Regions from separate parts of the Micromonospora sp. CPCC 205539 genome, predicted to be linked through region 1. Evidence: riboswitches for the same ligand, from Rfam matches in the RefSeq annotation. Region 1 holds a riboswitch; the other holds the start of a gene.
The links. A riboswitch is a leader RNA that binds a small molecule or an ion and turns the genes downstream of it on or off. The one in region 1 is predicted to bind thiamine pyrophosphate.
Positions count from the first base shown of each region.

Region 2: it holds a riboswitch for thiamine pyrophosphate, as region 1 does, so the genes downstream of both, thiE (thiamine phosphate synthase) here and V6V47_RS22410 (ECF transporter S component) in region 1, are expected to answer to the same signal.

Region 1 is NZ_JBAKHW010000027.1:12,602-16,002, forward strand. Features, by position in the region: gene V6V47_RS22400 (aminoglycoside N(3)-acetyltransferase) at 1-698, opposite strand, end outside; gene V6V47_RS22405 (alpha/beta fold hydrolase) at 729-1,559, opposite strand; TPP riboswitch at 1,668-1,772, shown strand; gene V6V47_RS22410 (ECF transporter S component) at 1,847-2,434, shown strand; gene V6V47_RS22415 (ABC transporter ATP-binding protein) at 2,622-3,401, shown strand, end outside.
Region 2 is NZ_JBAKHW010000025.1:31,909-35,309, forward strand. Features, by position in the region: gene thiO (glycine oxidase ThiO) at 1-914, opposite strand, end outside; gene thiE (thiamine phosphate synthase) at 911-1,537, opposite strand; TPP riboswitch at 1,532-1,641, opposite strand; gene V6V47_RS21350 (ThuA domain-containing protein) at 1,933-3,401, shown strand, end outside.

The sequences.
Region 1 (3,401 bases):
CGGACCGCCCCGGTGGCCTCCAGGTCCCTGCCCAACGCGCCGAAGTCGGACTCGTCGAGCCGTACGTCCTGCCACCACACCCATTCGCGGCCGCCATCGCCGGTGCGCACCGCCGCACCCACCCGCTCCCGGGGCGGGGCCGGACAGCGGTACTCGGCCAGGTGCAGCGACGTGTTCACATCGTGCTCGACACCGAGGAGCAGCACGTCGGCATCCAGGTCGTAGAGCCGGGCCAGCGGCGACCGCTCGCCCAGCATGTCGACCCGATCGTGCCCGGCCACCACCCGTTCGGCGGTCGGCCCGAGCGCGGCGAACGACACGTGCGGATGCGTGCTGCGCAGTGCCCCGGGCCAGGTGCGGACCATCTCGGCGACCGCACCCATGAACCGGCTCGGGGTGACGGCCGGGTCGAAACCCGGCATCTCGGCGCGGATCAGCGGCCACCAGTCCACCGGAACCGGCGGGTTGCTCCACTGGGCCGGATCGGAGTTGTCCGGCGTGTGCGTGGGCACCACGATCGTGCCGTCCGGGCCGAGCGCGTCGCGCAGGGCGAGCACCACCGCCTGCGGTCCGCCGCAGACGAAGCCCAGCGGGCTCAGCCCGGCGTGCACCAGCAGCGTGCCGCCGGGGCGTACGCCGAGCACGCGCAACTGCGCGGCGAGCGAGCGCCGGGTGTTCAGGCCGGTAGGCGCCGTCACGGTGATCCTCCCTCGCTGACCGTCGTGGCTTCAGGCCGGCGCGTTGACCCGAGCCAGGATCGCCTCGGCCAGCGGACCCGGTGCGGTGTCGGGGATCCAGTGGCTCACCCCGGGCAGCAGCGCGAAGCGGTACTCCCCGGTGACGTTCGCGGCGCACGCCTCCGCGGCGGCACGGCCGATGGCGATGTCGTGGTCGCTCCACACGTACGTCGTCGGCACCGTGACCGGGCCGACGTCGGCCAGGTCGGCGCGGGACATCGCCCGGTACCAGTTCAGTGCGGCGGTGAGCGCCCCCGGCTCGCGCATCGGGTCGGCGTAGCGATCCACCCGGGACGCGTCGCCGACCCCGCCGAGCAGCTTGCGGAGCGCGGTCGCGTTCAACGCCAGCAGCACCTTCTCCGCCTTGCCCGGCTGACGGAACAGCGCAATGTACGACGAGCGGGCCTTCTGCTGACGGTCGGTGGCGAGCGCGTGCGCCATGGCCGCCGGGTGGGGCACGGACACCGCGGTCAGCGTACGGACCCGCTCGGGATGCCGGGCGGCGAGCGCCCAGGCCACGATCGCACCCCAGTCGTGGCCGACCAGGTGGGCGGAGTCCAGCCCGAGCGCGTCGAGCAGCGCCACCGCGTCGTCGACCAGTTCGGGGATCCGGTAGTCGGCCACCGCCACCGGCCGGGCGTCCGCCGAGTAACCCCGCTGGTCCGGCGCGTACGTGCGCAGCCCGGCGGCGTGCAGTGCGGGGACGACCGCGTCCCACTCACCGGAGTGCTGGGGGAAGCCGTGGAGCAGCAGGATGGGTACGCCGTCCTGCGGACCGCCGGTGCGTACCTCGAATGTCAGACCTCGCGCCTCGACCCGCATGATCGTGAGCCTACCCAGCCGGCGGCGAGCGGGCCGGACGCCGAGGTTCGGCAGACGGCCCTGCTGGGCCGATACCCCTGGTCAGTGTTAGCGTCAGCGAGACAACTTCACATCCGACAGGGGAGCGCACAGCGCTGAGAGTGCGGGCACGCCCGCAGACCCTCGAACCTGATCTGGGTAATGCCAGCGCAGGGAGTTCGGTCGACCTCCAGCCGCGCCGCCGTCCGGTGCCACCGGACGCGCGGCGTGCGTCTTCTCCTGGTTCGTTCACTGAACTGGGAGCAAACATGGACAACGCCACCAACCGTTGGCGCACCATCGACATCGTGGTCGCGTCGGTGATCGCGGTCGCCTTCGGCGTCATCTTCTGGGCCTGGGGCCTGGTCTGGAGCGCCACCGAGGGCGCCTTCGCCTTCTTCCCGCCAGCGCAGACCCTGCTCTACGGAATCTGGCTGATGCCGGCCGTGCTCGGCGGCCTGGTGATCCGCAAGCCCGGCGCCGCGCTCTACTGCGAGACGGTGGCCGCGGTCCTGTCCGCGCTGCTGGGCAGCCAGTGGGCCGGCACGGTGATCCCGCAGGGCATCGTGCAGGGCATCGGCGCCGAGCTGGCCTTCGCCGCCTTCCGGTACCGGTCGTTCCGGCTACCGACCGCGGTGCTGGCGGGCGCGCTGACCGGCCTGAGCGCCGCGCTGTTCGACTTCTTCGTCTGGAACGCGGACTACGAGCTGACCGACTACCGCATCCCGTACGCGCTGCTCACCATCGTCAGCGCCACGGTGCTGGCCGGCGTCGGCGGCTGGCTGCTGACCCGCGCCCTGGCCAACACCGGAGTCCTCGACCGCTTCCCGGTCGGCCGTGAGCGCGCCGCCATCTGACCGCCCCGCCGAGCCTCCGCGTTGATCATGAGGTTGACGGTGGGATGGATCTCCCAAACACCCGTCAACCTCATGATCAACCGGGCAGGGTGAGGCCGGGCGCCGGGCCGGGTGCGGCCGGGTGGGGGGTGCGGCCGGGCGCGGGGTGCGGCCGGGTGGGGTGCGGGCTTGGGTGGGGGGAGGTGTTGTGGGCGGGGTTCTGTTGCGGGGGTTCGGGTGGCGGCACGCTGGGCGGCTTGCCTGGGCTGTGCGCGGGGTCGACCTGCGGATCGAGGCTGGCGAGCGCGTTCTGCTGCTCGGGCCTTCGGGGGCCGGCAAGAGCACCCTGCTCAACGCACTGGCGGGGCTCCTGCCCGAGGATTCCGGCGAGCAGGAGGGCACCGTCGAGATCGACGGGCTCGACCCGCGCAAGGGGCGGGAACGGGTCGGCATCGTCTTCCAGGACCCGGAGACCCAGCTGGTGATGGCCCGCTGCGGCGACGACGTCGCGTTCGGCCTGGAGAACCGGGGAGTGCCGGCCGGCGACATCTGGCCGCGGGTGGACGAGGCGCTTCGCCGGGTCGGCTTCCCGTACTCCCGGGACCGCCCCACCGCCGCGCTCTCCGGCGGCGAGCAGCAGCGCCTCGCTCTGGCCGGTGCGCTGGCCCTGCGTCCCGGCCTGCTGCTGCTCGACGAGCCGACCGCCAACCTCGACCCGGCCGGGGCCGAGCTGGTCCGGCAGGCGGTGGCCGGCGCGTTGGACGCCGACACCACGCTGGTCCTGGTCGAGCACCGGGTCGCCGAGGCGCTTCCGCTGGTCGACCGGGTCGTCGTCCTGGAGCCCGGCGGCGGGGTCCGCGCGGACGGCTCACCCGAGGCGGTCTTCGCCCAGCACGGTGCCGCCCTCGCCGCCGAGGGCGTCTGGGTGCCGGGCCACCCCATCGAGCCCCGGCCGGCCACCGCAATGGCCGGCGACGTGTTGCTCACC
Region 2 (3,401 bases), on a different contig from region 1:
CGCAGTCCGGCGACCGCCTCGACCAGGTCGTACTCGGCCAGCTCGGGGAGCAGATCGACACCGGCCCGGAGCAGGCGCAGCACCGCGCCGGCGGTCACCGAGGTGTCCGTCCGCTCCTCGACCGTGGCGCCCAGCACCACCTCACCGTCGACGCGCGGCACCAGGTAGATCGGCTCGCCGTCGGCGTACCCCCGGATCACGTGCCGGAAGCCCGGCGCGACGCCGCCGGGCGCGCGCAGCCGGAGGATCTGGCCCTTGACCGGCCGCACCGGCAGGCCGGTGAGGGCGGCGGCGCCACAGCCGGCGGCGACCACGATGACCTGGGCATCCACGTCGGCGAGGTGGTGCACCGCCTGCGCTACGAGCACCGCGCCGGCCCGCTGCGCGGCCGTGCGCAGCGCCGGCACCAGCAGCCGTGGATCGACCTGGTGATCGGTGGGCGCGAGCGCGCCGCCGCGCACCCGTGGTGCGAGCGCCGGCTCGCGGTCGCGCAGCTCGGTGGGGCGCAGCGGGGTCACCGGCAGACCCAACCCCTGCTGGTACGCCCAGAGCCGGCGCGCCTCGGCCAGGTCGTCCCCGGTCAGCCCGACCATCAGCGTGCCCTCGGTGCGGTAGCCGACCTCGACGCCGGTCGCCTCGGTCAGCTCGGCGGCGAACGCCGGCCAGCGGGCGGCGGACGCCAGCAGCAGCGACGTCAGCTCGTGCTCACCGAAGTACGCCTCCGCGACCGGGGAGAGCATGCCGGCGGCGACCGCCGACGCCCCCGAGCCGGGTGCCGGGTCGTGGACGACCACCCGCAGCCCTCGGGCGGCACAGCGCCAGGCAATGGCCAGCCCGATCGGGCCCGCCCCCACCACCGCGACGTCGGGCCGGGCCCGGTCGCTGGATCGCGTCGACGGGGACCGGCCGCTCAGCACGTCAGTGCCTCGAGCAGCTCGGCGGTGGCCCGGGCGGGGTCGGCGGCAGCGGAGACGGCACCGACCACCGCCACCCCGTACGCCCCGGCGGCCCGCAGCGCCGGCACCCGAGCGGCGGTCACCCCGCCGATCGCGATCACCGGGACGTCGACCGCTTCGGCCACCGCGCGTACCCCCGCCGGGCCGATCGGGTCCGGCAGCCCGGATTTGGTGCTGGTGGCGTGGCAGGGCCCGACGCCCAGGTAGTCGGCGCCGGCGGCGACCGCCTCGACCGCTGTGCCCGGCGCCCGGGCGGTGGCGCCCAGCACGCCCGTGGGGCCGAGCACCCGGCGGGCGGCGGCGACCGGCAGGTCGTCGGCCCCGATGTGCCCGCCGGCGGCGCCCACCGCCAGTGCCACGTGCAGCCGGTCGTTGACCAGGCAACTCGCCCCGTACGCCGTGCAGAGAGCCAGCACCTGGCGGGCCAGCTCGTACGCCTCACGGTCGGTCGCGGAGTCCTCGACGCGGACCTGCACCACCAGGTCGGCGCGGGCCGCCGCGAGGGCGGCCCGGACCACGGTGAGCGGATCGCGCCCGGGTCGGGTGTCGGTGATCAGATGCAATCGCCCAAGGGACGGCACGGCAACGCTCCTCCCTGCGCCGGCATTACCCGGATCAGGTTCGACGGTCGGGGGCTGTCAGCCCCCCTCTCAGCCCGGTACACCGGGCTCCCGTGGGTTACTTGCGTGTCACCGTACGACAGAAGAGCCGGACTGCCAAGGCGGGGGGCGGTGGCGGAGGTGGCTCGCCGCGCGCAGGGCGCTTCATGCGGTCCTGTTCCGAATGTCGCCCGCCGTTGCAGAACCGTTATCCGCCAGCATCTTGCCGGACATTGATCCAGTCGAATTAATTTGTTCAGCGATTCGACAAAATGCTGGCGTGGACGCCCTGGCACGGTGGCCCCACCGGCTCCATCTGGGACGGTCTTCGGCGAGCCGGCCCCCGCGATCCTGTCCACCGCGACATAGGAGGCGGCGTGTCCCCATCCCGTCGTGCCCGCGTACCCATCACCGCGACCCTGATCTCCCTGGCCCTGGCCTCGACGACCCTCGTCGGGCCGCCCGCGCAGGCGGCAACCGCAGAGCCCGCACCGGCCGCACAGGCCGCCCCGGCGGCGCAGATCGCCCCGGCGCCGCCCCGGGCTGCTCAGGCCGCCGACGACCCCTTCTCCGTCCTGGTCTTCTCGAAGACCGCCGGTTTCCGGCACGACTCCATCCCCGCCGGCCTCGCCGCCATCCAACAGCTCGGCACCGCCAACGGATTCACCGTGGACAGTTCCGAGGACGGGGCGGTATTCACCGACGCCAACCTCGCGAACTACCGGGCCGTGATCTGGCTCTCCACCACCGGGGACGTCCTGGACCCCGATCAGCAGGCCGCGTTCGAGCGCTACGTCCGTGCCGGCGGCGGTTACGTCGGCATCCACGCCGCCTCGGACACCGAGTACAGCTGGGCGTGGTACGGCGACCTGGTCGGCGCGTACTTCGCCAGCCACCCGGCGAACCAGCAGGCCACGGTCAAGGTGGAGGACCACGCCCACCCGTCCACCGCCGAGTTGCCGGACCGGTGGTCCCGGTTCGACGAGTGGTACAACTTCCAGACCAACCCCCGGCCGGACGTGCACGTGCTGGCCAGCCTGGACGAGACCAGCTACGCACCGGGCGCCGGCGCGATGGGCGCCGACCACCCGACCTCCTGGTGCCAGGACTTCGACGGCGGCCGTTCCTGGTACACCGGCGGCGGGCACACCCCGGAGTCGTACGCCGACCCCGCGTTCCTCGGCCACCTGCTCGGCGGCATCCGCACCGCCGCCGGTGTGGCGGACGCCGACTGCGGCGCCTCGAAGACCGCCAGCTTCGAGAAGGTCACGCTGGACAGCAACACCAGCAACCCGATGGAGCTGGACATCGCCCCGGACGGCCGGGTCTTCTACGTCGAGCGCGACGGCCGGGTGCAGATCGTCAAGCCGGACACCGGCAGCACCGTCACGGCCGCCGACCTGGACGTCTTCACCGGCAACGAGGACGGCCTGATCGGCATCCGACTCGACCCGGGCTTCGCCACCAACAAGTGGGTGTATCTCTACTACGCGCCGAACGACGGGGTCACCCGCAATCTGCTGTCCCGGTTCACGGTGACCGGCGACACCATCGACCTGGCCAGCGAGAAGCAGGTGCTGCGGGTCGACACCCAGCGCAACACCTGCTGCCACGCTGGCGGCAGCATGACCTTCGACGGGAACGGCAACCTCTACCTGGCCACCGGGGACAACACCAACCCGTTCGAGTCGGACGCGTTCACCCCGATCGACGAGCGCCCCGGCCGGCAGGACTTCGACGCGCAGCGCACCTCCGGCAACACCAACGACCTACGCGGCAAGGTGATCCGGATCCACCCGGAGGACGACGGGACGTACACGGTCCCGGAGGGCAACCTCTTCCCGCC